Regions from separate parts of the Lysinibacillus sp. G1-3 genome, predicted to be linked through region 4. Evidence: riboswitches for the same ligand, from Rfam matches in the RefSeq annotation. Region 4 holds a riboswitch; each other region holds the start of a gene.

Region 1 (8,225 bases), on a different contig from region 4:
ATTGAATCACTTGATTGGTGGAATCAATATTTAGTAGGCTTCGGTCGTATTTAATAAGCCGTACTATTATATAGACGATTTAAATAGCGAAAAGGTTATCTTTGTAAAAGAAATTACAAAGATAACCTTTTTTCATTATTTGGCGGTACTGGAAATTATCAACTGTTTAAACTATAGTTAAGATTCTACGATTAAACCTATTAGGCAAACATATAATGTTATTCATTAATTTAGGCTCGACTACTCGGTCAATAATGAGTAAAATAACTTTTGTAATGAATAAATTTACATAGGTAGATATTTTTACAACTATAGCCCCAGTTATAAAAATGATAATACAGCCGAAAAAAGAATTAGCATCAATTTTTTGTTATTACGTATTTTGCTTGGACTCAATCGAAGGCTAATAAGTGAGATAACTCCAATGATAATCCTAACGAGTATTCCTCTATCTTCATATAGCTAAAAGAAAAGATTCTTGCATAATGAATGTCATTTCTGATAATTTTGAAATATACAATCGGGGATTTTGCTCTGAAATTACAATTATATGAGGCTTTTATTTTGTAGTAGCAAAGTAACGCATGATGGTAAATGAGATAACACTTACAAGTACACTATTTTTTACGTTCTGAAACAATAAAGGTAGGGATGAATCATGGAAAAAGAGATTTTGCAACTTTTTAGTAATTTAACAGAGCGTGACCGTGATATTCAATACAAATCATACGAAGAATTAATGAAAATTATGCAGGAACCAGTTGATTGGACCTATTCAGTTTGGGAACAACTAGTTCAAACTCTTACATACAAAAATGGACATATACGTGCAAGTGCTGCACAATTTTTATGCGCACTGGCAGCAAAAAGTGATCCTGAAGAAAGAGTATTAGAGGACTTCTTAAAGATTTGGGCAGTAACGTATGATGAAGAAACAGTCACTGTGAGGCATACTTTACAGGCGATTTGGAAAATAGGCTTAGCGGGGCAGGTACAAAGAGATTTAGTCGTATCATATTTGGCTAAAAGATATCAAACATGCTTAGACGAAAAGCACCCGACATTAATACGCTATGATATTATTGTATCCTTTAAAAAGCTATTCGATGCAACAAATGACCCAAAACTACTAAAAATTGCACAGCGTTTAATTGAGGAAGAGAAAGATGTTAAATCCAAAAAGAAATATAAAAATGCCATCCGATAAAAGTTAATGACTATTTTTTGCAAATTCTTTCATTATGAGAAATAGTTTTTATAACGTATAAAAAAATTAAATGCTTTAATTTATGAGGCATAATAAATATTTGCACGAGCAGGATGAATACCCAATGGGGCAGTGAATATATCCGCGTGCATACGGTAATACCTGCATGATTTTTATCCATCGTTGTTTATTCTAAAATTCCACAGCTATTTTTTCCTATCAATCTATGATAAACTGCATAACAAGTGAATAATTCTTGCAGAATAAAGGTGCTAAACTATAGCATAATCGGGAATTCGGTGAAAAACCGGAGCTGTTTCCGCAACTGTAAGTACAGAAGTCGTAAAAATATACCACTGTCGAATTATCCGATGGGAAGGTTTTTTATGAACGTAGTGAGCTGTACAAGCCAGGAGACCGACCTTTGTTTGAACGTATAGAAACTCTTCGGAAGCTAGGAGAATATGCGGCAAATACATAGGCTATGTCGTATTTATGCGACACTATTTATGCTATTTTTCGTTGTTTCCTTAGGAGTGGGAACAACGTTTTTTTATGCGCTTATAATTCACCTGGTGTAAGCCGAGGTGTTATTAAGGTAAGAATTTTTCATGAAGGAAAGCGGGGATTTATATTTGAAAAAAGATGCACGTTATTCTTGTTATCCATTTATGCGTGAAAAGGCATCTACAGTAGATTTTGAAATTCGAACGGATAGCCTAACAACACATATTGGTGTAGCATTGGCGGCGGTTAAAAAAGAAACGGTAGAGGTAGTAGCAGTTGATTTACTAGCCATTTTGCCAATGGCTTACCATGTAAATGGCTCGGTTCGAGGTAAATTAGCTGTAACCGAAGATGATTTGACTCGGCTTAGTGATCGCTATGATTTCTATGTTAGTCATGTTAAAGAGGAAATACAAAACTTTGTATTACCTCAAGGAACAGATGCAGCTTCTGTATTACATTTATGTCGTAGTGAAGCGAAAAAATCATACCGTGTTTTGCACAAAGTATCTGAAGAACGCGAAGTACCAGCTATTCTCTTTGATTATTTAGGATTGCTAGCCAATGTATTTTTTGTAATGGCTGTCTATATGAATCAGCATGCTGGTATTGCTGAAATACCGTTTATTAGTAAGTCATACCCGATGAAAAAGAAAAAGGAGAATTAATGAAATGAAGAAAATGTTTAAGCTACAATGGCTTTCTGTGTTGATGTTGGCACTTGTATTAGTTGGCTGTGGCACGAAAGAAGATACAAATAAAGATGCTGTTTCTAAAGAAGATCAACAAGTTGAGAAAACTACTCGCTATAAAGTTAAGGATGACCGTGGTGTAGAAGTTGAGTTTAATGCAGTACCTAAAACTATTGTTTCATTACAACCGAGTAATACAGAGATTTTATTTGCTCTAGGTGTGGGTGATAAAATAGTTGGTGCGACTGTGTATGATACGTATCCAGAAGAAGCGCAAAAAATTGAGCGCGTCTCTAATTCTGAAATATTCAATAGTGAGCGTATTTTAGCGTTACAGCCAGATGTTGTTATTGCCTATACAACTGGATTAGATGCTGACAATTTAAATGCATTAAAAACTCTTGAAGATGCGGGTGTTAAAGTGTTTGCCATTCAGTCAGCTAAATCATTTGATGATGTTTATGGGGATATCGAACAAGTTGCAACGGTTATGGGCATCAAAGATAAAGGCGAAAAGTTAAATGAAGATATTAAAGCTAAAATTGCAGATGTCCAAGCGAAAGTTAAAGATGTGAAAGATCCAAAAAAAATCTACTTAGAAATTAGTCCAAAGCCAGATATATATACAGCTGGTTCTGGTACATTCCAACAAGAAATTTTAAATGTTGCAAATGTTAAAAACGTTTTTGATGACCTCCAAAGCTGGAAAAAGGTATCTGAGGAAGATGTCATTGCGAAAAACCCAGATGTCATTTTATCAACAGTAAACAAAAACTATGTGGAAAATCCAGAAGCAGAAATCCTTTCTCGTGATGGATGGAATTTAATCACGGCCATTCAAAATAAAGCGGTTTATTATATAGATAATGATATTTCAAGTCGTCCAGGTCCGCGTATTGGCGAAGCTGTTGAGTTAATCGCAAAAGCAGTATACCCTGAGTTATTTAAATAATTGATATTGAAAAATAGTGTTTTGAGCTGTCCTTTATCAAGGGCAGCTTTTTTGATGGATAAAAAGGATAACTGCTCGGCTTGGGTGGGAAAGAGAAAGAATAAAGTGGATAACTGCTCCGCATGGGTGGAAAAGAGAACGGGTAAAGTGGATAACTGCTCCGCTTGGGTGGAAAAGAGAACGGGTAAAGTGGATAACTGCTCCGCATGGGTGGAAAAGAGAACGGGTAAAGTGGATAACTGCTTCGCTTAGGTGGGAAAGAGAACGGGTAAAGTGGATAACTGCTCCGCTTGAGTGGAAAAGAGAACGGGTAAAGTGGATAACTGCTCCGCTTAGGTGGGAAAGAGAACGGGTGAAGTGGATAACTGTTCCGCTTGGTTGAGAAAGAGAAAGAATAAAGTGGATAACTGCTCTGCCCCAATAGAGAAACACCCCCAAATAAATCTCTCGTTGGTCTAAGAAGTATATGACATCCCCTAGTGCGAAAATTGGTATTATATCGAATTGTTCTATAAAATAGAGATAAGTATGCTTACTAACAGGGAGGGGTGTAGTCAGTGAAACAGTTTGATATGAATATTATTCCGTTTGAGGAAGTTTATAATTTTCGGGATATGGGTGGTTATAAGTCGAGAGATGGGCGTGCTGTTAAGAATGGTTTGATTTATCGCTCAGCAGCACTTGGTAAAATGACGAAATCAGATAAAGAGCGCTTTGAAACGTTAGGTGTGAAAACAATTTTTGATTATCGAGACAACCATGAGGCTCAAAATAATCCTAATCCGATATTCCCATATGCCAATTATATTCAAATACCAGCTAAAGGAAATCATGCTTTTGAGATGCCCACAAACGCTGGTGGGAAAGATTTTTATAAGGTTGTAAGCACGGAGATGTTTCGAGAATTTTATGCACAAATGCCTTTTAATAATGCATCGTTCAAAGAGTTAATAGCAACGATTCAACAACCTGGAAATTTAGGGCTTGTTCATCATTGTGCAGTCGGGAAGGATCGAACAGGTATTGGCAGTGCGCTTATTTTACTTGCTTTAGATGTCCCTGAGGAGACGATCATGGAGGATTATTTAGATACAAATGTACATTTACGTCCCTTAGTCGAACGAATGGCTCTAACAATTCAGCAAGATTATAGCGATCAAGAATTACAGCAATTTTATGCGTTAATGTCTGCCCGTGAAGACTATCTACAAGCAGCATTTGATGCAATGGATAACCGATATGGCTCTAAGACAGCTTTTTTAGAGCAAGAGTTTGGGTTAACAACTGAAAAACGTAAGCAATTGAAGGATTATTGTTTACTATGATAAGAAACCCTTTCACATAAAATTGTGAGAGGGATTTTTTGCGTATTGTATTATCTTTGCATAATCTTTTAACTCATATTGGCCAAAAAGCTTATGGAAGCATTATGCCAAGGTATAATTAGGTGTTTCATTATAAAAATTCTTTACAGCCTAAAAATCTATGATAAGATACTATATATTTTTAACTTATTTCAGCGGGTGTCCAAACACCCGCTGAAATAGAGGAACTCAGTCTAAGAGCGCCACGTCCTGTGGCATTACGGAAATGACCGACATCGTGTCGGCCCTCGTGTTGTTGCCGCTTCGCTTTCGCACAAAAAACACCTGCAGGCCTAAGCACAAAGCCATTCCGGACGAAATTATGCCGAGGCATAATTGATTGGGCAGTAATTTATCTGTATAGATGGTAAAGAAGGTAGTTGAAAGTTGGGCAGCCCGTAAAAATCTTTATGAAACGATTAGGAGAAGTGGAAAGTATTGGCAGATATATTAAAAGAAAGTGATATTAAAGAGACAGATAGGTTAAGTTTATTCCATTTAACATGGCCGATATTTTTAGAAGTATTTTTATTTATGTTAATGGGACTAGCCGATACTTTTATGCTCAGTGCTTTATCAGATAATGCTGTATCAGGAGTTGGTGCAGCCAATCAATATATTCATATTGCAATTTTAATACTTGAGGTAGTTGGTAATGGTGCTTCCATTGTTGTATCTCAATATTTAGGTTCAAGGCGATTTATTGAGGCTGCGAAGATTTCCGCTTTAGCAGTTACGATGAATTTGGTTGTTGGACTAATGATGAGTATCTTATTTTTCTTCTTTTCAAGTCATTTAATGACTATGATGAACTTGCAAGGGGAAGTGCTTAAATACGCTCAAAGCTACTTGGTAATCATCGGAAGCTTTATTTTCTTACAGGCTATTATAAATGCTTTAGCAGCAATTATCCGTGTACATGGATGGACAAAGCAAACGATGTATGTATCACTAGGTATGAATGTGCTACACGTTATCTTAAACTACGGTTTAATCTTTGGTAACTTAGGATTACCGGAGTTAGGTGTAAAAGGTGCAGCTATTTCCTCAGTGGTAAGCCGTGGTTTGGCAGTTCTTGTGTTTTTCTGGCTGTTGTATCAAGTCATGGAAGTAAGAGTGAAGCTAGAATATTATTTCAAGTATTCAAAGGAATATGTTCAAAAAATATTAAATATAGGCTTACCTTCAGCATTTGAGCAGGTGCTTTATCAGTTTTGTCAGATTGTCTTCCTTTATTATGCGACTTACTTAGGCGCAGAGACACTTGCGGCGAGACAATATGCCATGAATATTTCGATGTTTACGTATTTATTTGCAATTGCCATCGGAACAGGTACGGCTATAATTATTGGACGAAGTGTTGGTGCTGGTAAAAAGGATCAAGCTTATCATCAACTTTGGACAAGTGTACGCGCAGCTTTTGCTTTTACAATCACAATGGTTGCAGTTGTAACGATATTCCGTAAGCAACTTATGCACGTTTTTACAGATAATCCAGAGATAATTGCCATCGGAGCATCTGTCCTAGCATTAAGTATTCTCCTTGAAACAGGGCGAACAATGAATATTGTAGTTATTAACTCGCTGCGTGCCTCAGGGGATGCAAGATTTCCATTGAAAATTGGTTTCTTATCAATGGTATGTATGAGTCTCCCACTCGGATACTTGTTTGTATTCGTTTTAAATTGGGGGTTAGTAGGTATTTGGCTAGCGATTGCGGCAGATGAATGGATGCGAGCTATTATCGTATACTTTAGATGGAGAAGTCGTAAGTGGGAGCGCTTTGCACTTGTTTCACCTACAGAACCGAAGGAGGAAAATTAATGGGGGCACTTTCTAAAAGAGCTGCAGGAGCAGCGTTAATGGATAAAAATATAAAGCTTTTTGCTTGTCCAATTTGTCAGGAGTCAATGGATGTTTTTGAACAAGGTAGATTAGTATGTTCCTCAAATCATTCTTTCGATATTGCCAAACAGGGCTACATTAATATGCTGACACATGGTGCCGTTTCTAAGTATAGCAAAGAGCTGTTTGAATCACGAAAAGCGATTATTGATAGTGGGATTTATGATGTAGTAGAAGATAAAATCGGAGAGCTAATTGCTAATGCAGAAACCGTACTTGATACGGGATGTGGTGAAGGTTCGCATTTAGCTCGTATTATGGCAAAGAAACATGGGATAGGAATTGGTATTGATATAGCGAAGGAAGGTATCCTTGCTGCATCTCGACATTATCCAGAGCAAATGTGGTGTGTTGGTGATTTAGCGAAAAGTCCATTTGCAAGGTCGAGCTTCGATGCCATATTAAATATTTTATCGCCTGCCAATTATGAAGAATTTAAACGTCTATTAACTCACAATGGTTGTGTTGTTAAGGTTGTACCTCAAAGTGGGTACTTACATGAGCTTCGAGCGCAATTATATGCGGATTCTACTAAAGAGTCGTATTCGAATGAACAAATAGTTGCTCGTTTTAAAGAAAGCTTCACCGATGTTAGTGTAGAACGTATTACATATACGGTACCGCTAGCTACAGAGCTTGTACCAGCACTGCTGGAAATGACACCAATGGGCTGGCATAAAAAAGAAGGATCCACTATCCTGTTACATGAAATTACGATTGATGTTGATGTATTAGTGGGAAGAGTCTAGATATTTTCACCTGCAATTGCAGTATACTGGTCTTTTCGATTACAATGGGGATAACTATTGAATAAGGTAGGAATGAAACAGTGTATAAATTTATAGCAAATGTTGTAAAAGTGATCTTAAAATTAACAGGCTCAAAAGCGCGTGTATATGAAGAACAAAACTTACCGAAGGAAGGTGGGTTTATTATTGCATGTACACATACGGGCTATGTTGATATTTTAAATCTTGGTGTTGCTGTATACCCTCGAGAAATTAACTTTATGGCTAAAAAGCAATTGTTTGATATAAAGGGTATTGGCTGGCTGATAGAGCGTTTAAATGCCTTTCCAGTCGACCGTGACAATCCAGGTCCAAGCGTTATTAAAATTCCATCGCAGCTATTGAAAGAGGGAAAAATTGTTGGGATATTCCCATCTGGTACGCGAAATGCGGAAGGATCGGATTTAAAGCAAGGTGCGATTACAATAGCACAATTGTCAAAAGCACAAATTGTACCAGCTGCTTACATTGGTGCGCGTAATGCCGGTGATGTCTTTAAACGTGGTAAAGGTTATCTAATTTATGGCGAGCCATTTTACGTAACGGGTAAAGGTAAAGAAGGGCGTGAGGAATTTACAAATCGCCTTGAGCATGAATTAGTAGCATTAACTGAAGAATTAGAGAAGCGAGTTGCAGCAAAAAAGAAATAAAGTGAAACACCATTCAGAGGTAAACCCTCTATGTGAAGAACCCAAACTATTATCTTCACATCATTTTGAAGTAGTAGCTTACAGCTAGTAATATGGGATAACTTAAAAGGCGCTCAGAATCGATTGATTTTGAGTGCTTTATCTACATTTGGCGAATGCT
Region 2 (8,225 bases), on a different contig from region 4:
GCCACGCCGATGATTTATCAGTTGGACATCAACGACTCATTGAAAAACATTTATTCGAGCGCGATCATCATGGGCTGTTAACCGGTTTTCCGGTTACAGATATTCGCTTCACACTCTTAACAGGACGCGCACATAATAAACATACTGAAGGTGGCGATTTCCGTGAAGCAACATTCCGTGCATTACGGCAAGGGCTCGAACAAGCAGAAAATATATTACTAGAGCCCTACTACCGCTTTAAACTTAAAGCTCCTAGTGATTTCATCGGCCGCATGATGACGGACATTCAGCAAGCTGATGGTACATTTGACGCACCAATCATAACTGAACATGACGCGATTGTAACCGGCCGGGCCCCCGTCTCAACATTTATGAGCTACAGTACAACCTTTGCCGCCTACACCAATGGGAAAGGCGTACTTTCCCTACAATTTGATGGCTACGATACATGTCACAATACAGAAGAAATTATTGCGCAAATCAGCTACGATAAGAACGCCGATCCCTACTATACATCCTCTAGTATTTTTTGCGCAAAAGGTAAGGGCTACTCCGTTCCATGGCACGAAGCACAAGCAGCAATGCATTGTATTGACTAAATTCATAAAAACAGGACATGATTTGTTAGATCAATGTCCTGTTTTCTTATGTTTCGTGGAGAGTTTCTATACTTTTGTGGGTAATCTTGCTTCGCGCGGGTATTTGCCTTTCTTCCGCGGGTATTCTTGCTTCGCGCGGGTATTTACCTTCTCTCCGCGGGTATTTGCCTTCCTTCCGCGGGTATTCTTGCTTCGCGCAGGTATTTACCTTCTCTCCGCGGGTATTCTTGCTTCGCGCAGGTATTTACCTTCTCTCCGCAGGTATTCCCCTTCCTTTCGCGGGTATTTACCTTCTCTCCGCGGGTATTCCCCTTCCTTCCGCGGGTATTCCCTTTCCTTCCGCGGGTATTCTTGCTTCGCGCGGGTATCTACCCTCTACTGACAACTCCATTCTACTACCTTGTCAGGCATATACCTTCACCTCGGGGAATTGAAATTCATCCCGCACATTTTTAATTTACTAAGCTTGTATCGTTTTCTGTCCCTGTTTATTAATAAGATATGAAGATTCCACCACAACGTAGCTTTGGGATTGTGAGAAATCCATTAAAACTTTGCCAGGTCGACTTTTCAAAAGTTGTAAATTATCAATCAGTTCAAGCAATAGTTCATGACCTTTTCCACGTGGGTGCCAGTTGAAATGATTATCATTTAGTTCCTTCACAGCTTTTAGAAATTGATGATACTCTCGCTCTATAAAATTGATTAGTTGTTTATTTTTATAAACTACTCGTGATAAATCCTCTACATATACTTCATAAAAGCGCATCACTATCGAGCACAATAAATCATTGACCCGAGCGGCACTTAGTATTGGCTTAGGGGCTTGGGAAAATCGCTCTAAATTTGGTTTTGCACGCGTCGAATCGATACGTGTAATTAAATGAAAATGTTCACCATTAACATCGTACACAATTGGATTTGTCGGCATATACATCATAAAATCATTTGTTTTTGTTTTAAGTTGATCTGTAATAATTGCTTTTGCAAAAAGGTGGCCATTAAAACTTTCATTTTGAATCCAAATAATATCTTTGTTATATAAAATTTGATCAAACAATCGTTCATTACTAATAAGATTGCTAGCTATTAATTGATCGACAAGGGATTCTACAACCATTCTTGTTGTAGCTTTCTTGGCAACTTCAGTGCGTGGCTGCTTACAAATTTTCATTTCTACATATTGCGATTCCTGTGCTGTACTTACATGAATATTCGTCATCATTGCATCCTCTTTTCGTACATATTTTTCAAAACGGAAGTCTTCTTTTACATAAAAAAAGGATTTCCTACAACTAGAGGAAATCCTTCATTCTATCTTTTTCATTCATCACAAAAAGTCAAATTATACCCAAGCATAAAAGAATTACCTTGAAAGCGATTACCGTCTTTTATTTTGGGCGTTTGACGTACGGTGACGAACAGAGCATTCTGTTTTGTCAACATGCCACCTCCTATTCCTCGTAGGGTTATGGTGTGTACTCATAATAGGCAGGTATCCTGACTCATGGTCATCACTACTTTTCGCCTTCCCGTCGTTAAACAGTGGTATATGAAAAGTCGCTCACATTTACAGTTGCGGGACAGTGTCGGATTTGCACCGACTTCCCTTTTAAGTAAATTGCACGCAATTTACACCTATTATTCCACGCTATTCAGTTGTAAAAGGAATCTAGTAAATTCTACATTCCTTATTGATTATTAAAATTAATTGTAAATGAGCGCATTTCAAAAGTCAATATATTCCAGTTTCTTGTTCTTTTCTTCTAGTCTTTTCCATAATACATTTTTTGAACTTAGTTCCTGAGCTCCCTTTCACCTTCCCGTATTTAATCAGTGGTATGGACAGTTTCATATGTGCCCAGAGAATCTTAATACAACTCCGGCGCTTTTCGTAATTTACTTGCTTGTTCATATGAAAATGCAAGTTTTATTAATACATCCTCACTAAATGCAGTGCCTGCCAAAGTTACGCCAAACGGTCTGCCATTTTTCATATAGCCTGCTGGGACAGCAATAGACGGATATCCGGCTTTCGCGCTAATTGTCGAGCCTATATATGATGGAAACATTATCGCATCTAAGTTATATTTTTTTAATGTATAATCGATTCCTTGTTCTTGAGAAAAATACAAGTCCTCTAGTTTTGCATTTAGATAGTCAGGATCTCTTAACGTGTTCGGTAATTTATCTCTCAATTCCAATTTGTCCTGCCCATATTTCAACGTTTTTTCTTGTGAACATTTATTAAATTGGATTAAATCAGCTAGAGAATGTACAGGCATGTGAGAAGGTAGATTTACAAGGAAATTATTTAAACTATGCTTTAATTCATATTGCGGTACTCCCCATTTCCAGTCTCTATGAAAAGAAGGAATTTCGATGTCTTCTATAATAACGGCTCCTTGCTCTCTTAAAACTTGAATTACGTTATTAAAAAGGGTTTCGTCATATTCCTCTGACTCATAAAAAGTTTTAGAGGCATTCGTATAAACACCGATTCTAGCACCCTTTAATCCTGTAGCATCTAAAAGGATTGAGTAGTCTTGGTGGATCCTTCTTTCACTTTTATATGTAGCTACGTCATCTTTATCTACTCCTGTTAATGCGCCCAATAAGATAGCTGCATCTGTAACCGTTCTTGCCATTGGCCCTGCTGTGTCTTGACTGTATGTAAAAGGGATGAGACCTCTACGGCTAATTAACCCTACAGTCGGTTTAATGCCGACTACTGAATTTTGAATAGCTGGACTTAAAATCGAAGCGTCTGTTTCAGTTCCAATTGATAAAACAGCAAAATTCGATGCCACTGCTACTGCCGACCCCGAACTGGATCCTCCTACATAAAGTTCTGGATCTCCATAAGGATTAAGTGTTTGTCCACCTCGAGAACTATAACCTGCCCACATTGTACTCGACATACCGTTCGCTAATTCAGTCATATTTGCTTTCCCTAAAATAACAGCCCCCGCTTCACGGAGTTTTTTTACTAAAAATGCATCCTGCTCAGCTACATAGTTTTCTAATGCTATTACGCCTGCACTAGTATGCATAAAATCTTTCGTTTCGATATTGTCTTTTAAAACAACTGGAATTCCATGTAGAGGCCCTCTAGCCCCTTTTACTTGTCTTTCTTCATCTAATGCTTCAGCAATAAATATCGCTTCAGGATTAATTTCAAGCATGGAATTAATCCTCTGTCCATCTTGATCATACTTAGCAATTCTGTGTAAATAATACATAGTTAATTCTTTTGATGTGATTTCACCATGTTCCATTGCTATCTGAATATCAATTACTGACAATTCTTCTCTAAGAAAACTATTAAACTTCATCCCCATTTAAATTCCCCACCCTTTCTTTCAAAATTATACCAATAAAATCAAATTATCCTCAAAATATTTTTCCTACTTTAGTATTTTCAACATTATCCTCTCATCTGTTCGCATTTAACTAATAATAAGTAGGTCCATTTGTTCCCTATTATCCAATTAACTACCAAATAATTATTTACTGTGCTACACTCTGTATACAGATACAATTTTCAGTTATTTTATAATAGGACGGGATGGGGATCATAGAAGATGCTTAGATGTATTTGGGGTGTCTTAATGTGTATATATGGTGTGTCTTTATATTTCAAATATTTTCAAAAACTAAGTGAAGGATGGAATATTACCCTTCATTTTTTATCAGGCAGTCTATGTATTATAGGAATTTCATTAATTATCCAAGCAAGAAAAACGTTTAAAAAATCTGGATCTAATAAGCAACATTAGTAATGCTATCGTTCCACACATGCCTGTATAACAAGATTAGCTATCATCTTATTCTTATAGAAATAAAAAGCAGGCTTAAGAGGTGAACGAAATGTATAATAATAATTCCGAACTAGGAGCATTAATACTTTTTCTATTTGTTCTACTTTTAATTATTAGTATTTTTGGATTTGTCATTAGAAAGTTGCTAGGTGTCGAGAGAAAGAAATGGTTTTATTTTTATTACGTTAACGAAAGACATAAAAAGCTAGATTTATCAATACGAATCATTTATTTGAGTCTAGTAATAATTTATTCGAATTATCAATTTAACAATGATAGAGTTGGAATTTATTGGTATTTTGAGATATGGTTTATCATAATTGTCTTTTTAGTAACCTCTGAAATGTTACGGGCATTTATGGAGTGGAAATACGCGGAAAATAAAAAAGTTGCTGTTGCTACTATTGCAGAAATGATGTTTATGATTAGCATAGTATTTTTGACGATACAGACGGATTTTTTTGGCTTATTTAATAGTTGATTCGGAAGAAATTGAAAACATCGTTGGTTAAATAAAAAGGCTATTTCGCAGATAATCTATCCCTGCAAAATAGCCTTTTTTCTTTAGTTACTAAATCTCTGTGTAAGCTTTTGTAAATCTTCTGCTTGTACACATAGGTCTTGTGACACTACTGTGTTGATTGCTTGCATTGAGGCACTTTGTTCATCAACGGAGTGTAAAATAACTTCTGTGGAATTAGTTAAACTATCCATTCCATTTGCGATTGTCGAAACTAATTTTGTAACTTCATTCGCACTACTTGAAAGCTCTTCAGCTGTTGCGGAAATATCCTCTAGCTGATTCGTCATTTTGCTAACATGCTGAGAGATCGTACCAAATGACTTTGTAGCCTCATCAATGACGTGAACACCCTGCTGAACGTTTTTCAAGTCTTCTTCTACAGAGGTTGCTACTTGTTTTGTATCGCTTTCAATGCCAACTACTAGATCGACAATTTGAATAGCCGAATGCTTGGATTGCTCCGCTAATTTTCGAACTTCTTCCGCTACTACTGCAAAGCCTTTTCCATGCTCTCCTGCACGCGCCGCTTCTATCGCTGCATTTAATGCAAGTAAATTCGTTTGATCTGTAATGGCCGTAATCATGTCTGTCATAGATTTTATATCTGTCATTTTGCTTGATAATTGTTGCATTAAGTTACTTGTTTTTTCAGTAGAATCTGAAATGAATTCCATTTGATTTTTAGCTACATGTAAAATTTCCGCACCATTGCCTGCAATGTCATTTGCTTCTTTCGCATGATCAAATACATCTTGTGTAGCCACGGTAATACGTTCAATGCCATCAGCAGTTTCTTGCATTGCTATAGCGCTTTCATTTGCAGACTGTGCTGCTTTTTTAAGACCCTCAGTCGTATTCTCCATTTGTGAATCTACTTCGTTTACTGCATCTGCAATTTCATTTGTACTTGCTGATAGCTCCTCTATACTCGCAGATAAATCGGTAGAACTACTAGCAATTTTTTGTGTCATCATATGTAATTGTTCTTTCATCTCAATAAACGCTTTACCTAACGCCGCAACCTCATCATTGGATTTTATCTCGATAGGAGAAGTGTTCAAATTTCCTTCAGCTATAGCTTGAGCGGATACTGCTAATTGTTTAATTGGATTAATAATTTTGTATTTCACATAGAAAATACACGATATAGTCGTAGTAAATCCTAATATCGTTAATAAAGTGGACATCCCCTCTAATGACTTTAAATTTGCTAAGTCAATAATCAAAATAAGACCCATGATTACATTTAAAAAAGAAAAGCCAATAATACTTTTTTGTCGTAAGCTCATACAAATTTCCCCTAACTATAATATTATTCCCATAAACAATTATAGTTTAAAATCCCTAAAATTGATAGAAAAAAACACCAACTTTTGTAAGAAAATAGAATTATAAAACAGGAAATTTTTTCGTATTGTTCGAAACTTTTGTGTCGAAGTTGTGATATAAAAGTTCGACTCTTCGTTTAGGGTGATTCCGTAAAGATTGGGCGTTTTCTAGAGGGGGTGTCGGGCGAAAAATGTATTATGCGCGAAAGTGAAGCGCCAACAAACACTCGCACACAGGCATGTAAACGAAACGGTAATCATCACTATTAACCCGCACAACATTCATAAAGATTTCTCTTGACCATTTGAGTTTTGAACTACTAAAAAAGCACTTTGCGCTAGGCAAAGTGCTTTCAAACATAAATTATTTTAATTTCATAATACTTGATCCGGCAATACCTGGATGAGTCATCTCATATGGATCTAAGATTAAATCTAATTGTTCTTTCGTTAGTACACCCTCTTCAAGGCAAAGCTCACGAATTGAACGACCAGATAGAATTGCTTCGCGTGCAAGACGTGCAGCTACTTCATAGCCAATATGAGGGTTCACTGCTGTTAATACGCCAACACTTTTCTCCACATATTCTTTCATGCGGTCTTCGTTTGCTTCAATATCCTTCAAGCAATTTTGTGTAAATGCTCGGAACACGTTATTCATAATACTAATAGATTGAATTAAGTTAAAGACAAGTACAGGCTCCATTACGTTTAATTCTAATTGTCCTGCTTCAGATGCTAAAGAAATCGTATGGTCATTACCAATTACTTGGAATGCTACTTGGTTAAGTACCTCTGGCATAACAGGATTTACTTTACCTGGCATAATAGACGATCCAGGTTGACGCGCTGGTAAAATGATTTCCCCTAATCCAGCACGTGGACCAGAAGCCATTAAACGAAGGTCATTAGCAATTTTCGACATATTAATCATACAGATTTTTAATGCGCCTGATACTTCTGTATAAGCATCCGTATTTTGTGTTGCATCTACTAAATGTGTAGCGCCTTTAAGCGGTAATCCTGAAATTTCAGCAAGGTGAAGATCAACTGCTTGAATATAGTCAGGGAATGCATTTAAGCCTGTTCCAACAGCTGTTGCTCCCATATTTACATCATATAAATTTGGGCGAGTTTGGCGAATGCGCGCAATATCACGGGTGATTACACGGCAATATGCTTCAAATTCTTGCCCTAATCGAATCGGTACAGCGTCTTGTAAATGCGTACGACCCATTTTAATTACATGTGCAAATTGCTCCGCTTTTTGGTGGAACACTGCTTGCATGTTTTCCATTGTAAGAAGTAGTTCATCTATCAAATTCAACACAGCAATATGAATAGCTGTAGGGAAAGCATCATTTGTTGATTGAGACATATTTACATGGCTGTTAGGGCTAATTGTATGATAGTCCCCTTTTTCTTTGCCTAAAATCTCTAAAGCACGGTTAGCAATAACTTCGTTGGCATTCATATTAATCGATGTGCCAGCGCCACCTTGGATTGGGTCTACGATAAACTCAGCATCCCACTCACCATCAATAACTTCTTGTGAAGCTTCGACAATTGCATCTCCGATTTCTTTTGAAAGTAGGTGTACCTCCATATTACTCAAAGCAGCTGCTTTTTTAACAATACCCATTGCTTTAATAAGTGCAGAATGAATTGTATACCCTGTAATCGGGAAATTTTCAGTTGCACGAAGCGTTTGGATTCCGTAATAAGCATTGCTTGGTAAGGCGCGTTCACCTAAAAAGTCTTTTTCTATACGTTGTGTGGACATAATTGTCGTCTCCTTTTATGTAATCCTCACACTTGATAGTAGCTAATAACTGTCGTATTGTAAACAGCCAATTGTCTGTAAAGTGAAAAATAATCATTTTTAGCTTTACGTTATTGTTTCCAGAGGCTTTATTTTCATTCATTCCATCACCTTTAGCCGCTTCGCTTTCGC
Region 3 (8,225 bases), on a different contig from region 4:
ACAATTGCCTTTGCTATTTCCGGGGCAATAATTGCAATGGAGGAAGAATACGATTTATTCGGTGTCTATATACTCGGTATCGTAACTGCTTTTGGTGGTGGAGCTATACGAAATCTACTCATAGGTTTACCTGTAACAACACTGTGGGGGCAAGATATGATGTTCCAAATTGCCATTGCAGCTATTACGTTATTTTTCATATTTCCGCACCGACTTATTCAGCATTGGCATCGCTGGGGTAATTTCACCGATGCTATTGGATTATCGGCATTCGCGATTCAAGGTGCTCTCTATGCTGTGAAGCTCGACATGCCTATTAGTGCGGTTATTGTAGCTGCTGTCTTAACAGGGTCAGGCGGTGGAATTGTTCGAGATTTATTAGCTAGACGACAACCATTAGTCCTCCGTGATGAAATCTATGGTGTATGGGCAGCACTAGCCGGGCTTATTATCGGACTTCAACTATTTTCAGGTGATATCTTTTTATATGTATTATTTGGTATGATCACCGTACTAAGAATATTTTCATATATGAGGAAATGGCGTTTACCGTTACGGAGGTTGCATCAGGCATAGCTATACCGTTGCATATTAACAAGCCCAAATGTCAGATTTGGGCTTGTTTTGAATTTTTGTTATTTCACAAACGCCTTGCATCCACAGCAGCGACAATAAGCACTTAAAGATTAATAGATCTACTTTTTCAACAGTAGCATAGCTTCCTCTAATGTAGCCATGTTTTTCATCATAGAGCATGCTGCGTCCAAAATAGGAAATGCTAAAGCTGCACCAGAGCCTTCACCCAATCGCATATTCATTTGTAGCATAGGTTCAATTCCGAGCATTTCAGCGGCAATTTTTGCACCTGGTTCTTCAGAGGCATGAGAAGGAATAATATAGTCTTTGACGTTTGGCTCAAGTTCGTATGCAATAAGAGCTGCAATAGTAGAAATAAAGCCATCAATAACAACTGGTTTTCGATGTGCGGCGGCAGCAAGTATTACTCCTGCCATAGCGCCTATTTCTAGCCCTCCAACTTTTGCAAGAATATCAATAGCATCATGACGATTTGGTTTATTTAATGCAATAGCATTGTAAATAACCTCTACTTTATGTGCAATCCCTCCTGGTCCAACTCCTGCACCGAAGCCTGTCACTTCATTCGGGTGACACTCGTGAAGAACCGATAATATAGCAGCACTAGGTGTTGTATTACCGATACCCATTTCACCTGTCCCGAGTACATTTATCCCTTTTTTAATTTCTTCCGTAGCTACTTCAATTCCTACTTCAATGGATTGAATGGCTTCTTCTCTTGACATGGCAGGTCCTTTTGCCATATTGTCCGTACCGTATTTAATCTTTTTAATGATGACTCCAGCATCATGTGGCACATCTTCTTTTACGCCAACGTCTACCGTGACAATTTTAGCATCTGTGATTTTTGCGATAGCACAGACACCAGTTCCGCCTCTAGGAAAATTTAATGTTTGGAAGACCGTCACATTTTGTGGATTCGGTGTCACTCCTTCATCACAGACACCATGATCCGCGGCACAGACAATAATTGCTTTATTATCAATTGCAGGATATAGTTCACCTGTAATACCAGATAGTTGCACAGCTAGAGTTTCCAGCTTTCCCAGACTACTAGGTGGCTTGCAAAGTGCATCTATGCGTTCTCTTGCCTGCCCCATCATTTTGTGGTCGGCACTTTGAATGTTGTGGATCGTTTGTTGTAATAATTGCATGAAAATTTCCCCTTTCTTTTTTGCCCTCGTTACTCGAAGAATGATTTTGAGAAAAAAATAAAAAGCCTGTAGTTTATCCATAACAAATAAACTACAGACTTTTCCATCGTCTATATAATACGAAGCAGATAGGCAGGTCTCCTGGCTCAATTTCAACATTTCATAGAACCTTCCCAGAACGATGCTAGTGGCATTCTCTATGAAACTCCCTTTTTACAGTGGTGGGACCGCTAAAGCTTTTCACTTTATTCCCTATTCTCCCGCAGTGGGCACCTAACGCTTTTATGCAATTACTTTAAATCTACGGCAAAGTGTTTAATGTGTCAACATTTCAAATGGAAAATTCAGAACCTTTTGCGCAACACTAGTGTTAAAAACTAAAAATAAGAAATTTAGCTTTCTTCGTTACCCCTATCCATAACATCTCCACAAAAATATATTAATTTCGATGCCCATTTTTTAATGATTCTCTCTCTACTTCTTTTGCAGCTTCTGTACCAATTGGTAAAATAACAGTTTCCATTAAATGCTCATTTCCCTCTGCAAAGGCATGTATAGTAACATACCAAATCCCTGCTTCAAATTTACCTTTAAATTGATGAACTCCATTTTCGCTTTTTAAATCCTCCGTAAAATGAATATCCCTTTCCAGTAGATCAAATTGTAAACTTACTTTTGAATCTTGAATAATATTGTTTTGATTATCATGAAGTGTAATGTTTAGAATTCCTACTTGATTTGGCTGAATAAACTCGGGATTCGTTGTAATATTAAGGGTCACATCATCTATTTGTTCTTCATCGACTTTACCAAAAACTTCAGTAAAGGAATCAATTTTAGTATTTTCATCTAAAACATAATGATAATCTATATTCCAAATACCTTCCATTGGTAATTCAATTTTAGCAGTATAATAGTTTTGTTCTTTTGATAGGTTTATATCTTCAATATAATGATCCATATTTTGCATCTTTAAATCCATTATAATACTGAAGTTTTCTTCATTTCTTAGGTTTTCTGGAACTGATAATTTAGTTGTTAGTACCCCATTCTTATATATATGATTGGTTTCGATATTGTTAAGCTCTTCAGCAACACTTGATACTTGGTTTGTATCAGTATTACTACAGGCATTTAAAAACAAAAAAACTGTGAATAGAAATATATATATAAATTTCTTCATACTAATCTATCTCCCCAGAACAATAATAATTTCAGTGTCCTGATTTGCCATAGTAGTGATATCTGTTAGAATGGTATAAAGCCCATGAACAGTTTTTGTAGTTATAAGCTGATTGAAGACCACGGCAATTTGTATTACTTGTATAATCATTTTGACAGTCATAAGATAAGAAAGCATAGTCACAATCACTTCCTACAAAGTTTTTCCATGCCCTAGGATCCCAGTGATTATAGTATCTATGATTAGAAGCTGAACCATTGAATCGGTTACAGTGTACACGATCTCCTGGAGAGTGTTTTTGGCCCACCTCAGATCGGGTGCTTTTGTCTCTATTTTCTGTACTAATCATTTCACCATCCATTGACTTTACGAAGTCTTTGAAATCGATAGTCTTTACTAGATCTATAGTTCGGGATTTTTTCATATCATTTTTAACATTTGTTTTAATTTCTTGCCCATTAGCCTTAAATTGAATATCCAAATTAGCATCATCTTCATTTATTACGAATGTACCATCAGCAGTCAAATCAACCACTTGGTCATTAATAGTTAATGAGCCGTTTTGGGCAGGATAAAATTTCTCATAACCATTTTCAGTTTTTTTCCATCCCTCTTTTTCTACTTCCTTAAGAAATTCATCTCCCAATAGCTTTTTATCTTCTCCAGTAAGATCAATCTTCATAACTATTCCTGCTTTCCCCTGAACATTTCCGTCCTGAATAGCAGTTACTGGCTCTGCCGCATTAACTATACTAGCATTTAGTACTCCTGAAAAAATAAATAGTGTCGATAAAGCTGTTACAATACCATTTTTAAACCTTTTTCTAACCTTCATTCTTAATCCCCTCCTTAATTTTAATTGGTGTGATTTTACAAATTATTTCATTTTAATACAAATGGTCAACTACTTCTTTAAAACTCAAAAAAATTGAAAAAGGGAATCTGAAAAACAGGTAGGCCCTCGAAGGTTCGCCCTTGTCGTTAGAACCTTCATCGAAAAAAGTAGTATATATTGGGATGAATCCCTTCTCTGCCCTATATAATAATATTCCCGTTGGAAAATTTATGATTGACCATTTACATTCCTGATAAAAGCATTGCAAATACAAACATTAAAAATATCAAAAGCGATATTCCCAGTACTATGGGAGCTAGCCTCGATGTTTGTCCTTTAATTACAGAAATTATAGCAACAATTAAACCCATTGAAGCAATTAATAAGATAATAACTGATGCGAATGGCTCTGGTATTTTGGCTAGTAAGGTACTAAAAAAAAGAAGAAAAAAAAGTATCTGTAGTGAAAATGAAACTAATAATAATTTATTAATCATCTTTTGTCTCCTATAACTTGATTTTAAACCTTGCTAACTTCTTCATTCATTAACCAAAGAGGATAAAATTCTTTGTGGAACAAAATAAAAATAATGATTTCAAAATAAAACACTAATTTCTTCCTCTCATTTTGAAAAGTCTTTGAACAATTGTTGTACTCTCAAAGTATCTAAATAAGTGCTTTATATTTTACAAATCATCTTGTAGAAGTACAGAAATAACACCATATAACTTCTGTAGTCGAAGGATCATCAAATCAGCGCAAGCCTTTTTTAATTCAATAATTTGCATATCATACAACTTCTTTCTTATTTGGTTTTATATAGTAATCACACCAATTATATTGGGTTAATCAACGTTTTTTTACTAGGTATTAATAGATTTGTGTAAATATTAATTTCTTGCTATTAATTAGGATTCACTTATAAAAACACATCTTGAATATTAAGATACATTTTTTTAATTTTTGTTTTTTTCAGAACACTTATATGTAATATAACAAATAGAACTTTTAAAACATCCGTATTTCCCGCAAATATTCTAACTTCATATATATTTCACATAATAATGCAGAATCACCTCAGTTATTGGAGATTAATAGTTTTGAAAAACATTTAATGGGTATATTATTCAAACTAAATCTTTAGTTTTTCTCTTATCATTTAATGACAATAGCGGACTTTTTTGGAGATGAAGATTGATATATAACCAAGGAGTGAATAGCGTGAATATTAAACTACTACTTGTAGATAATCGTCAATTAGTACTAGAGTGCTTAAAGCACAGATTAAACAAAGAACCAAATATTTGCGTGATAGGGACTCTTTCTAATCCTGAGTATTTACATCATGAAATAATCACAAACTCTCCGGATATTGTACTTATAAATTTGCAAATGGAGTTATCAAACAAAATTGATTTAACTAAACTATTAAAAAATATTCCACACTTACGAGTTATCATACTATCAAAGTGTAAATGTTCAGAATATATAAGATCTTCCTACAATGCAGGAGCTAGCGCTTTTATTTCAGAAGAAAAATCATTCCAAGAATTAATCTTTACTATTAGACAAGTATTTTTAGGTGACAAAAGGTTTCCTAAAGTTGAAAAAGATCAGATAGATAAAATGCTTACACCAAAAGAGTCTGAAGTATTAAAAAGAATAGCAGAGGATAAAACCAATATTGAAATTAGTGAGGAAATGATGATAAGCATAAGAACAGTTGAATATCATATCTCATCAATCATTAGGAAATTAAACGTAGAATCTCGAGTAGGTGCTGTCGTAACAGCTATTAAGCGAGGGTTGCTAAGTATTAAATAGCATACTTGTGTTTATTAATTTTTTCATCTTATGAAAGGCTAATTCACACTGCTAATAATTCACTAGTAATAACGTTAACACTAATATAAACGCAGTATAAAAGCACTCATCACTTACATAATAGTTTGGATTTTAAAAAATGGATATTAGGTGGTGTTTTGTTGAAGAAAGACATGATAAAAGTGATTTCTGTTTTTGGTATAGGTGCTATTTTAGTTTTATTGAATTGTTTTTTATAGTACTTCAGTAAGCAAAAATAAGAAGCCTTTTATTCGAAATGGATTCTTTTTATTTATCTTAAAATGTAGGCTAAAGAAGTGCTTTTAATTAAACTTTATTCCAAGCCTAAGTAGTTATAAATGGTTACTAAAAAACTACATACTGAAATCTTTCGGAGTACCAATGTCTTTAGGACGTTGCTTCAAAATGAAATGAAACTATTCCCTACAATCATTTAGAAGTTATAGTTCTACATATCTCTAACAAAGTATACTTAAAAAAATGTCTGCTTAAGTTGTAAACAGACATTTTTTCCAGGGATTTTCCTTCGCCAGTAAGAGTGAATCAAAAGAATCTTTTAACACTTCGAATAACCAAATAAACTAATGTACGCGAATTCAGGTTCCTGAGGGCTGGGAATTTGAGCCCATGCTGAATCGTCTCCAAAGAAAATTGATTCATATCGCGCCTATCCAACCATAATCCATTTTTTCAGGAAATCCCTAATCGTTCACAAGTAACGGATGCAATTAAGTTTCTTCTTTCCCAAAATTATAGAAAGGTAAGTATTTTTTGGATGTATGTCTATTGAATAGAAATATGCTGATGACTAAAATGAAAAATAACTACATTTCAAACTTAGCCTTCATTTTGCTTTTTCCTAATCTCAACAATGTTCTTCCAGATTGCCCTATCAACTTTGGCAAAACTACGAATGCTAGGCGTTGTATTTACTTCAAATAATATAGGTTTTCCTTCAAGATTTATTCCAAAATCAATGCCATATTCTCTACAAGGACAGTGGGATGCTATTACTTCAGCTGCTAAAATTGAATCTTCTTTTAGAGAATCTATTGTTTGATCTTTCTTTGTATTATCCATCATCAAATAACCTGATAGTAATTCTTCAATCGATATTGCTTTAGAACCCCGATTTGAATTGACAATCCCATGATCCTCAGTTGCAACCCTTCCGTAAATTCCACCAATTACCCATTTTCCCTTTAGATTTTGAACATGAACACGAATGGATATTGAATCCCCATCAGGGGTGAGACTTTTGACCCCTTCCTGTATAATATAATTTCCGCTTAATCTACCGTGTTTCTCATATGGATGTAGAACTTGGTGGAAATCCTCAATCGCTGCTACACATTTACTTATTTCTTCACCTTGCATGGTAAATCCGTTAAAACAATAGTGTCCATCTTTTCTTTTGTAGATTTTATAAATTGCTCTTCCTTGTCCGGCACTATTATGTTTCACATAAATATACTCATATTTATTTAATAAATAGATTAGGTTTTCTAGACTGTAAAGTGTTGATTCTGGAATGCAGTTAGTTGTTAAAGGATTTTGTTTTAAAAGTAAGAATTGTTCCCATTTTCCAAGTCCATTTTTCAATAAACTCACCTCATTTAGTTAGATATTTTTATTTCTTTTTTATTAATAGTTTAGTCCTCTCCACTTATGGAGCTTACTGTATTGTATGCAAATAGATTTATCTCGCATGGGTAGGTGGGACTTGATAACGTGACTAATATCACCCATTTTTCTATTAGAGTCATAATAAATTTACTACACTAGAAAAGTAGCATTATGTTGTTTTCAATACATCCATTTTATTACTTTCAAAATCATTAGTTTCTAATATATTTGCCCCAATAATCTTTACTTTTAGTTATATAGATATGTCGAGTAGTATGGAGTTGGGGTATATTGAAAAAAAGATGAACTTTTTAAAAAAAATGGCTGTTTTCTCAAAGATTGTTGCTGTAAAACATAAAGACAAGTAGCCGGATGAAGAAGAGAAATTTCCTAGGAAAAGGATGCATCCATTTAAAGCAGAAAACGGCAGCAACAAAAAAAGAGTTAATCCCAACGAAGGTAGGAAATTAACTCTTTTTTATACTATAAATCTTGAAGTTCATTAACAGTGATAAATTTATAACCCTTATTTGAAAGTTCCTGTAGTATACCTTCAATTGTTTGGAGCGCTTTGCCCGTTTTATCATACATTGGATGCAGCAAGATAATCGAACCAGGTTCAATATTCTCAGTCACATATTTTACTTTGTCAGAAACCGTAGTGTAAAAAGTATCTGGTTCAAGGTTCCAAGTTATAGTTTTTCTTTTATGTTTATTTAGGTAATACGGCAACCCTATCAGCTTTTTCCCATTAGGTGGCCGAACATCAATTTCACCTTTGTAGCCTGTATTACGAATCAATTGATCTGTCTTTTCTATTTCATCTTTGTAATAAGAGGGTGTTTTGAAAATCATCCGATTATGCGAATAGGTATGATTCCCAATTTGATGTCCTTCTTCTGCGATTCTTCTTGCTTCCTCTGGAAATTTTTCTATTTCTGCACCTATCAGAAAAAAGGTAGCTTTAGCATTGTACTCTTCCAA
Region 4 (8,225 bases):
ATGTACTAGTAATTAAAAACATAGAGAAATGGCTCGTAACACAAGACCTTGAGGATGATGAACCTCTTGTCAGAACTATTTTGACAAGACTAAAGACCCTTGAAGAAAATTGTGCCTTGTATATAATTGTGACCGACATGGGGCGTGGTGTTGTGCCGATGGACAAACAGGCACGATTATTACGTGATACATGTGGGCGTTTGTACCAAGCATTGTTTGCTGAAGCCGAACAAGTCGTACGCATTTGGTACGGTATTGGGGAACAAATCAAATGATATAGTGACTTGCTTGCAGAGTTTGTAAAACACTTCACAAAAGTGGGATGACATTTGCAAAGTCGCATGCTTTGTATATAAGTTGATTGGAGTGGAGGCTGGTCGACTCCTTGGGGATCAGCGATATTGAGGAATGAAGGCTAAAACCATCACATCCTGTGATAACGCCTTCGTGACTAACATCATGCTGTTGCTGTCGCTGCGCTTTCGCACAATCAAAACCCCTCTGCTGTCGCTACGTTAGCACTACGATTTCGCGAAAAAACATCCTGTTGCCCCGACGCCCCCAGGAAGCTCTGCGCGAAAGCGAAGGGTCAGCGATAAAGCGCACAGCCGGAACGGAAATCAACCCCACGCTTTGAAAAAATTTAACGGAAAGAGGGAATGGAATGGATCGACAAAAATTGATGAAATTGACGCTCACTGCCATGGTAGCGGCAATTTGTGCAGTAGGTGCAGTCATTAAAATTCCAACATTTATTACAACTGCTGCGCTTGACTCTGCACCGGCATTTTTGAGCGTTGTATTTTTATCGCCAGTATTAGCTGGTGTTGCGGGAGTCATTGGGCATTTTATTTCAGCCCTAACTACTGGCTTTCCTTTTGGACCACTACATATAATTATCGCAGTGGAAATGTTTATCGTTGTATGGATCTTTGGGGTTATGCATAAAAAAGGCATGCATTTCTGGAAATGGCCTGTAGCACTTATTTTAAATGGTGTCGTGGCACCTATACCATTTTACTTTATTATTAGTCCGGCGTTTTACTGGACGTCATTGACTAGTCTTCCACTGGCAACACTCATTAATCTAGTGATCGTTGCGGTGGCGATGCCAGTTCTGTCGAAGGTGTTTGTGCGTAAGGAAGGTCGAGTACATTGAGAAATGCAATAAAAATAGGTGAGCTCATTGCGACAACCGATAATGCCGCTGCAATTGGCGAAAAGCTACAAGATGTTGTGTCTGCTCCAGATCAGCTTACAGCATATTTTACTGCACGTGTTACATTTTTAGAGCAGCTTGCTGCAAATGCTTTACCAAAGCATATTTTACTTGCTAATTTTTCAGGGGATGCTGCATGGTCTCGTTATGTTGCAGGCATTCACCAGGTTTTTGAGGAGGCTGGTCTTTTTTGTCCGCAAATAGACGGTAGTTCAGAGACTAATATGCCAACTTTACAATCAGGCTTGTCAATAACGATGCTTGGGGAGCAGCAGAAACGTACAGCAACTAAGCATGAGCAACTAAGTTGGTACACATATGGTTTACCACTTGTAGGAAATGAAATCCTTGCACAACCTGAAGATGTCGCACAGCTGCAACCTATTTTTCAAGCGTGGAAAGAGGGAATTGTGCAGCAAGTATGGCCAGTTGGATCAAAAGGTTTACAAGCAGAATTTAGCCGGCTTTTTGGCGAACGACAGGTCAAAAGTGCATTAGATATTGAGAAAACAGCTGGTCCATGTGCAGTAGTTTTACTAGGAATTAATCCAGAAAAAGAGCAGCTAGTACAAAAATATTTTCCTAGAAATTTTGAAAAACTACGTAAAACTGCATTGTAATCGGGCTTGCTTCGAGAAAAAGTAGCACTTTAAAAAATTCAAGGGGCAAAACGCCTATTGCAACTATAAACACTATATGTTAGATTTGTTTAGGAGTTAAAACACAATATATAGTATTTTGGACGAGCGGTACCAAATATGGTTTAAAAGGGAATTCGGAAAAGAGTCATCTTAGGCCGAAGCTGTCCCCGCAACTGTAAGTGCTGACAAATGATGAATAGGCCACTGTAAAGAACGGGAAGGCCATCATTTGGAGGAAGCATGAGCCAGGAGACCTGCCGATTTGTTCAAGACAGCAACACATTCTTCGGGGATTGAGAAGTGGAGGCGAGAGATTTGTCCACTTCTTAGTGTGCATGTCCTTCATTTCCATTTCCGATTTTACTGCGATCACGTAACCGATAAGTGTTGCGTGATCGCTTTTTGTGTTGCTGGAGAAAGAAAGGGAGAGAATGTATACATGACAATTCAAATCGAACAGCAAATTGCTAAGCTTAAGAAAAGTTATACGGAGGATGAACTCGAAAGTTTTGTAAGATTATCGGATCGATGGCTACGAAAAAACGACAATGCGACATTTGAAGCATGGGCGGATGCGATGATTTTACAAACGCTTAGCCTGATTGATGAGGAGGAGCCATACTGGACATTCGTCGCAGCTCAAATTTATTTAGAAAAACTATATGATCAATTTGCAATGCGCCGTGGCGTTTCAGTGCAAGATGTTTATAAATGTTTCCCGGAACAATTAGCACGCTATACAGAAGCTGGTTTGTATCATGAAAGTTTAACAACAAAATATAGTGAGCAGGATCTTCAAGAACTCGCTTCCTATTTAGAATCAAGTCAAGATGAATTGTTTACGTATATTGGCTTAAAAACATTAATGGACCGCTATGTAGTCCGTGATTACACGAAATCACCAGTAGAGCTACCACAGGAACGATGGATGGTCATTGCGATGACCCTTATGCAGGATGAAACAGAAAATCGTTTAGAAAAAGTACGTGAATCTTACTGGGCAATGAGTAATTTATATATGACAGTGGCAACACCTACATTATCGAATGCAGGTAAAACACATGGCCAGCTATCTAGTTGCTTTATCGATACAGTAGATGATAGTTTACAAAGTATTTATGACACGAATACAGATGTTGCAACATTATCGAAATACGGTGGTGGTATTGGTGTTTATATGGGCAAAATTCGTAGCCGTGGCTCATCAATTAAAGGCTTTAAAGGCGCATCTAGTGGTGTTTTACCATGGATTAAACAGCTTAATAATACGGCGGTTTCAGTCGATCAGCTAGGTCAACGACAAGGAGCTATTGCTGTTTATTTAGATGTTTGGCACAAAGACGTCTTTACGTTTTTAGATTTACGCTTAAACAATGGGGATGAGCGTTTACGTGCCCATGATATTTTCACAGGGCTATGCTTACCGGATTTATTTATGGAAACGGTTGAAGAGCGCGGGGAATGGCATTTATTTGATCCACATGAAGTACGAGAAGTTATGGGCTTTTCACTAGAGGATTTCTACGATGAGAAAAAAGGTGATGGCACTTTCCGTACTAAATATGCAGAATGTATTGCGAATCCATTATTAAGTCGTGAGGTCGTACCAGCTATTGATATTATGAAACGTATTATGCGCTCGCAGCTTGAAACAGGCGTGCCGTTTATGTTCTATCGAGATGAAGTAAATCGCATGAATCCGAATAAGCATGAGGGAATGGTTTATAGCTCGAACCTGTGCACAGAAATATTCCAAAACATGTCAGCGACTGAATTTGAGTCTATTACTCTAGAAGATGATGTCATCGTAACACGTCGCAAGCCTGGCGATTTCGTTGTATGTAACTTATCATCTATTAATTTAGGCAGAGCTGTACCGGCTGGAGTTTTAGAAAAATTAATTCCGATTCAAGTACGTATGTTAGATAATGTTATTGCGTTAAATACAATTCCAGTAAAACAAGCAGAGCGTACGAACTTACGCTACCGAGGCATTGGACTTGGAACATTTGGCTGGCATCATTTATTAGCATTGAAAGAAATTCAATGGGAGTCTGAGGAAGCTGTAGAATTTGCGGACAAGCTATATGAAGAAATTGCGTATTTAACGATTCGCGCTTCTAACGATTTGGCAAGTGAAAAAGGAGCCTACCCATTATTTGAAGGCTCAGATTGGCATACTGGTGCGTATTTTGAAAAACGTGGCTACGACAGCAATAAATGGAATGCGTTACGCGCCGCGGTTGCTGAAAAAGGAATGCGTAACGGCTATGTTATGGCGGTTGCACCGAACTCATCAACATCCATTTTAGCGGGTAGTACGGCTACGATTGATCCTATTTTCCAAAAGAGTTATTCAGAAGAGAAGAAGGATTACAAAATTCCAGTAACGGTACCGGATCTATCACCTGTGACAACTTGGTATTATAAATCTGCTTATTTCATCGATCAAAATTGGACAATCAAGCAAAATGCTGCTCGAGCACGTCATATCGACCAAGGCATTTCACTTAATTTATACGTTCAAAATACGATTAAGGCAAAAGATTTACTAGCATTGCATATGAATGCTTGGGCGAGCGGTGTGAAAACGACATATTATGTACGCTCAACGTCTGTAGAATTACTAGAATGTGAGTCTTGCGCGAGCTAGGAGGAAGTAACAATGACAACTATTACAAAACGACAAATTATGGATAAAGAAGCACCAAACCGTTCAACAGGTATTGTGAACGGACGCTCTTCTAACATTTTAAACTGGGACGATGTGCGTTTTAACTGGGCATATCCTAAATATAAAAAAATGCTAGGTAACTTCTGGACTCCGTTTGAAATTAATATGAGCAATGATGTTAAGCAGTTTCCACAGCTATCAGCTAATGAGCAGGAATCCTTTTTAAAAATCATTGGCTTACTAGCACTATTAGACAGTGTGCAAACTGATTTTGCAGGGAAAGTAGCGGATTATTTAACAGATTCAAGCTTAAATGCATTAATGATTATTTTAGCGCAACAAGAGGTAATTCATAATCACTCTTATTCTTATGTGCTATCAAGTATTGTGAACAAAGACGAGCAGGATCGTACGTTTGACTTTTGGCGTACAGAGCCAGTATTAGAGCGACGTAATGACTTCGTAATTAAAGGCTACCATGCATTTTCAGAGGAGCCATCTGTTGGAAATATGCTAGAAGCGATTGTCTATGATGTGATTTTAGAAGGTTTATTCTTCTATTCTGGCTTCGCTTTCTTCTATCATTTAGCACGCAATCAAAAAATGGTGGCATCGTCAACGATGATTAATTATATTAATCGCGATGAGCAGCTTCATGTCGATTTATTTGTGAAAATTTATCAGGAGCTTTTAGAGGAATATCCTGAATACGATACACCAGAACGAGCGGCTCGTGTACAGGAAATCTTCCGTGAAGCGGTACAGCTAGAAATCGATTGGGCTAATGAAGTGATTGGTGATAAAATTGAAGGCCTTGATGTGGAAGATGTGCATGATTATGTACACTTCTATGCGAACGTACGCTGTAATCAGCTTGGCGTAGAGCGTCCATTTGAAGGTTATCGCAAAAATCCATTGAAGTGGGTTAAAGCGTATGAGGATGTTGACTTAGGAAAAACAGATTTCTTCGAGCAGCGTTCTCGCCAATATGTGAAGGTCAATGTAGAAGATAACGGATTTGATGATTTGTAAGATGGAACCACGCAAGCGAAAAGCTTGCGTGGTTTTTTAGATTAAGGAAAAACAAAGTTGATGTTGACGAGGTGTATACTTTTGTATACACTTGTATGCGATGAGGGTGAACTACAAAACAAGAAAGAAGTTTTCGATATACTGAAGGTTAGATTGTAAAACATGATGGTAGCAGTAGGGTTAAGGATTGATTGTCAAGCTACAACAATATCAAGATATTACGTGTCTCGAAAAACTTCATCGCAATTGGGAATGATTTTCAGTTATAATTAATAATGAATGTGAATTAAAGAACGGAGTCGAAGGAATGCAGGCAATAAAACAGTTAGGAGGGTTTTTAGGGCCCTATAAATTTTTTACCTTATTTGCACCATTATTAATGGTACTAGAGGTAACGATGGATTTACTTCAGCCGACGATTATGCAGCATATGATTGATACGGGTATTACGAATGGTGATGATCCGTATGTGCTGAAAATGTTCGTCTGGATGCTGATCAGTGCGGTATTCGGACTTGTTGGTGGGATAGGCTGTTCCTATTATAGTTCGAAGGCAGCAATCCATTTTGCATCGGATGTTCGTCAGTCACTTTATGAAAAAATGATGACGTATTCGGCAAAGGAACGAGACACTTTTACAACAGGGAAACTTATTACGATTTTAACGAGTGATGTAGAAAGTGTTCAGCGCGCGTTTATGATGACGTTGCGTATTTTTGTGCGTGGTCCTTTATTATTTATTGGAGCGGTTATCATTGTTTTTGTGACGGCACGTGAGTTATTTTCGATACTCCTTATTATCGTGCCGCTATTAATTATTGCGATGTACTTTTTCACAAAGTATTCGGGTGTCCTGTATCGCCGAGTGCAGGAGGCAATTGATCGTGTTAATACGAAGCTACAGGAGAACTTAGCGGGGATTCGTGTTGTGAAGGCGTTCCGTCGTGAAACGCAACAGATTGAACAGTTTGGCGCTCTAAATGATACGCTAACGAAGCGCTTTATTACAGCCGAGCAAATTGTTGGCGTGCTCGTGCCGTTTACGATGTTCGTTGTCAATCTAGGGATTGTAGCAGCACTTTGGCTTGGGGCCATTAAGGTAGAAGCCGGTACTTTAAAGGTTGGAGTAATTCTAGCTTTTATTAACTATTTAACGATTATATTAAATGGATTGATGACTTCTAGTATGGTATTGATGCAAATTGCACGTGCGATTCCTTCAGGGGAGCGAATCGTGGACGTCTTAAATAAAGAAGTAGCGGTTAAGGAAGCGGAAAATCCACATACAGCACCAATTCAAGGGGCGATTGACTTTCAAAATGTAAGCTATCGTTATTATGAATCGGCTGAGGATGTCCTGAAAAACATTACATTTTCGGTAAAGCCGGGGCAAACGGTAGGTTTGATCGAAAAAACAGGAAGTGGAAAATCAACGCTAGTGAAGCTATTACCACGTTTATTTGATCCGACGAGTGGAGAAATCCTCTTGGACGGAAAGCCTCTAAAGGATTATGCATTATCCACTTTACGCAAACATATTGGTTTTACTTCTCAAAAAGCATTATTGTTTTCAGGTGCAATCGACCATAATATCCGTCTTGGTAAGGAAGATGCAACGTCAGTGGAATTACAGCAAGCTCTAGATGCAGCATGTGCTACTGAATTTGTAAGTCGACTGGATAAAGGTTTAGCGCATGAACTTTCACAGGGGGCGACCAATCTTTCTGGCGGTCAAAAACAGCGATTAGCGTTAACACGTGCACTCGTAAGACAGCCTGCTATTTTAGTGCTGGATGATACAACATCTGCTCTGGATAGTGCCTCTGAAAAACATGTCCAGGAAGCTATTAGCCATCAATATAATGATACAACTACGTTTATCGTGGCGTCTAAAATAGCCTCTATTCAACAGGCAGACCTAATTTTAGTTGTAGATGACGGCGAAATTGTTGGTCAAGGCACACATCAACAATTATTACAGAATAATAAATTCTACCAAGCAATTTACGCTTCACAGCAAAAGGCTGGTGTACAACAATGAGTCAAAGTCAACCAAAGCAAATGAATTTTGGACGCGGACCACGTATGGCTGGACCAGCTGAAAAGGCTAAAAATCAAAAAGCTACGATTAATCGTGTGTGGCATTATGTGAAGCAGCAAAAAATAGGGCTTTATTTCTCTATATTTTTTGTAATAGCTTCTACATTTTTAAGTTTAGCAGGACCGTACTTAATTGGGCATATCGTCGATGAATATATTATGAAAAAAGATATTGCCGGTACGATTCGTCTTGGTATTGTGCTAGCAGTTATTTATACAGCTGCATCAATTTTTACGTGGCTTCAAACATATGTCATGATCCATGTGGCGATGAAAACAATTCGCACATTACGGCTTGAACTGTTTAAAAAGTTACAAACATTAACACTGAGATTTTTCGATCAGCGAGCACTTGGTGATCTAATGAGCCGTGTGACAAATGATATCGATAATTTAAATACAGCACTTGTACAAAGTGTGACACAAATCGTGTCGTCGGTCTTAACGGTAATCGGTGTTAGTATTGCTATGTCCTCTTTAAGTTGGCAGCTAGCAATCGTGACGCTGACTATTATTCCTTTAATTGTTTTTACAACGAAGCAAATTGTTAAACGTAGTA

What was found. A riboswitch is a leader RNA that binds a small molecule or an ion and turns the genes downstream of it on or off. The one in region 4 is predicted to bind cobalamin.
Region 1: another riboswitch for cobalamin. It lies ahead of ACVYAD_RS10450 (hypothetical protein); the one in region 4 lies ahead of ACVYAD_RS11270 (ribonucleoside-diphosphate reductase subunit alpha).
Region 2: another riboswitch for cobalamin. It lies ahead of ACVYAD_RS02095 (hypothetical protein); the one in region 4 lies ahead of ACVYAD_RS11270 (ribonucleoside-diphosphate reductase subunit alpha).
Region 3: another riboswitch for cobalamin. It lies ahead of cobT (nicotinate-nucleotide--dimethylbenzimidazole phosphoribosyltransferase); the one in region 4 lies ahead of ACVYAD_RS11270 (ribonucleoside-diphosphate reductase subunit alpha).

The regions. Positions count from the first base shown of each region.
Region 1 covers NZ_JBWHYQ010000008.1:188,256-196,480, forward strand. The annotation lists gene ACVYAD_RS10440 (C40 family peptidase) at 1-54, shown strand, start outside; gene ACVYAD_RS10445 (hypothetical protein) at 659-1,207, shown strand; cobalamin riboswitch at 1,458-1,647, shown strand; gene ACVYAD_RS10450 (hypothetical protein) at 1,843-2,382, shown strand; gene ACVYAD_RS10455 (ABC transporter substrate-binding protein) at 2,387-3,358, shown strand; gene ACVYAD_RS10460 (tyrosine-protein phosphatase) at 3,916-4,683, shown strand; gene ACVYAD_RS10465 (MATE family efflux transporter) at 5,170-6,546, shown strand; gene ACVYAD_RS10470 (putative RNA methyltransferase) at 6,546-7,376, shown strand; gene ACVYAD_RS10475 (lysophospholipid acyltransferase family protein) at 7,457-8,065, shown strand.
Region 2 covers NZ_JBWHYQ010000002.1:10,606-18,830, reverse strand. The annotation lists gene ACVYAD_RS02100 (GTP-binding protein) at 1-599, shown strand, start outside; gene ACVYAD_RS02095 (hypothetical protein) at 1,060-1,824, opposite strand; cobalamin riboswitch at 2,073-2,256, opposite strand; gene ACVYAD_RS02090 (amidase family protein) at 2,471-3,940, opposite strand; gene ACVYAD_RS02085 (DUF4181 domain-containing protein) at 4,470-4,901, shown strand; gene ACVYAD_RS02080 (methyl-accepting chemotaxis protein) at 4,985-6,232, opposite strand; gene aspA (aspartate ammonia-lyase) at 6,636-8,054, opposite strand.
Region 3 covers NZ_JBWHYQ010000026.1:41,881-50,105, forward strand. The annotation lists gene ACVYAD_RS22385 (trimeric intracellular cation channel family protein) at 1-576, shown strand, start outside; gene cobT (nicotinate-nucleotide--dimethylbenzimidazole phosphoribosyltransferase) at 696-1,751, opposite strand; cobalamin riboswitch at 1,866-2,043, opposite strand; gene ACVYAD_RS22395 (hypothetical protein) at 2,191-2,934, opposite strand; gene ACVYAD_RS22400 (hypothetical protein) at 2,966-3,769, opposite strand; gene ACVYAD_RS22405 (hypothetical protein) at 4,004-4,282, shown strand; gene ACVYAD_RS22410 (response regulator transcription factor) at 4,992-5,594, shown strand; gene ACVYAD_RS22415 (YheC/YheD family protein) at 6,453-7,217, opposite strand; gene ACVYAD_RS22420 (polysaccharide deacetylase family protein) at 7,725-8,225, opposite strand, start outside.
Region 4 covers NZ_JBWHYQ010000009.1:114,667-122,891, forward strand. The annotation lists gene ACVYAD_RS11255 (bifunctional adenosylcobinamide kinase/adenosylcobinamide-phosphate guanylyltransferase) at 1-275, shown strand, start outside; gene ACVYAD_RS11260 (ECF transporter S component) at 665-1,159, shown strand; gene ACVYAD_RS11265 (hypothetical protein) at 1,156-1,839, shown strand; cobalamin riboswitch at 1,950-2,137, shown strand; gene ACVYAD_RS11270 (ribonucleoside-diphosphate reductase subunit alpha) at 2,300-4,513, shown strand; gene ACVYAD_RS11275 (ribonucleotide-diphosphate reductase subunit beta) at 4,526-5,566, shown strand; gene ACVYAD_RS11280 (ABC transporter ATP-binding protein) at 5,874-7,607, shown strand; gene ACVYAD_RS11285 (ABC transporter ATP-binding protein) at 7,604-8,225, shown strand, end outside.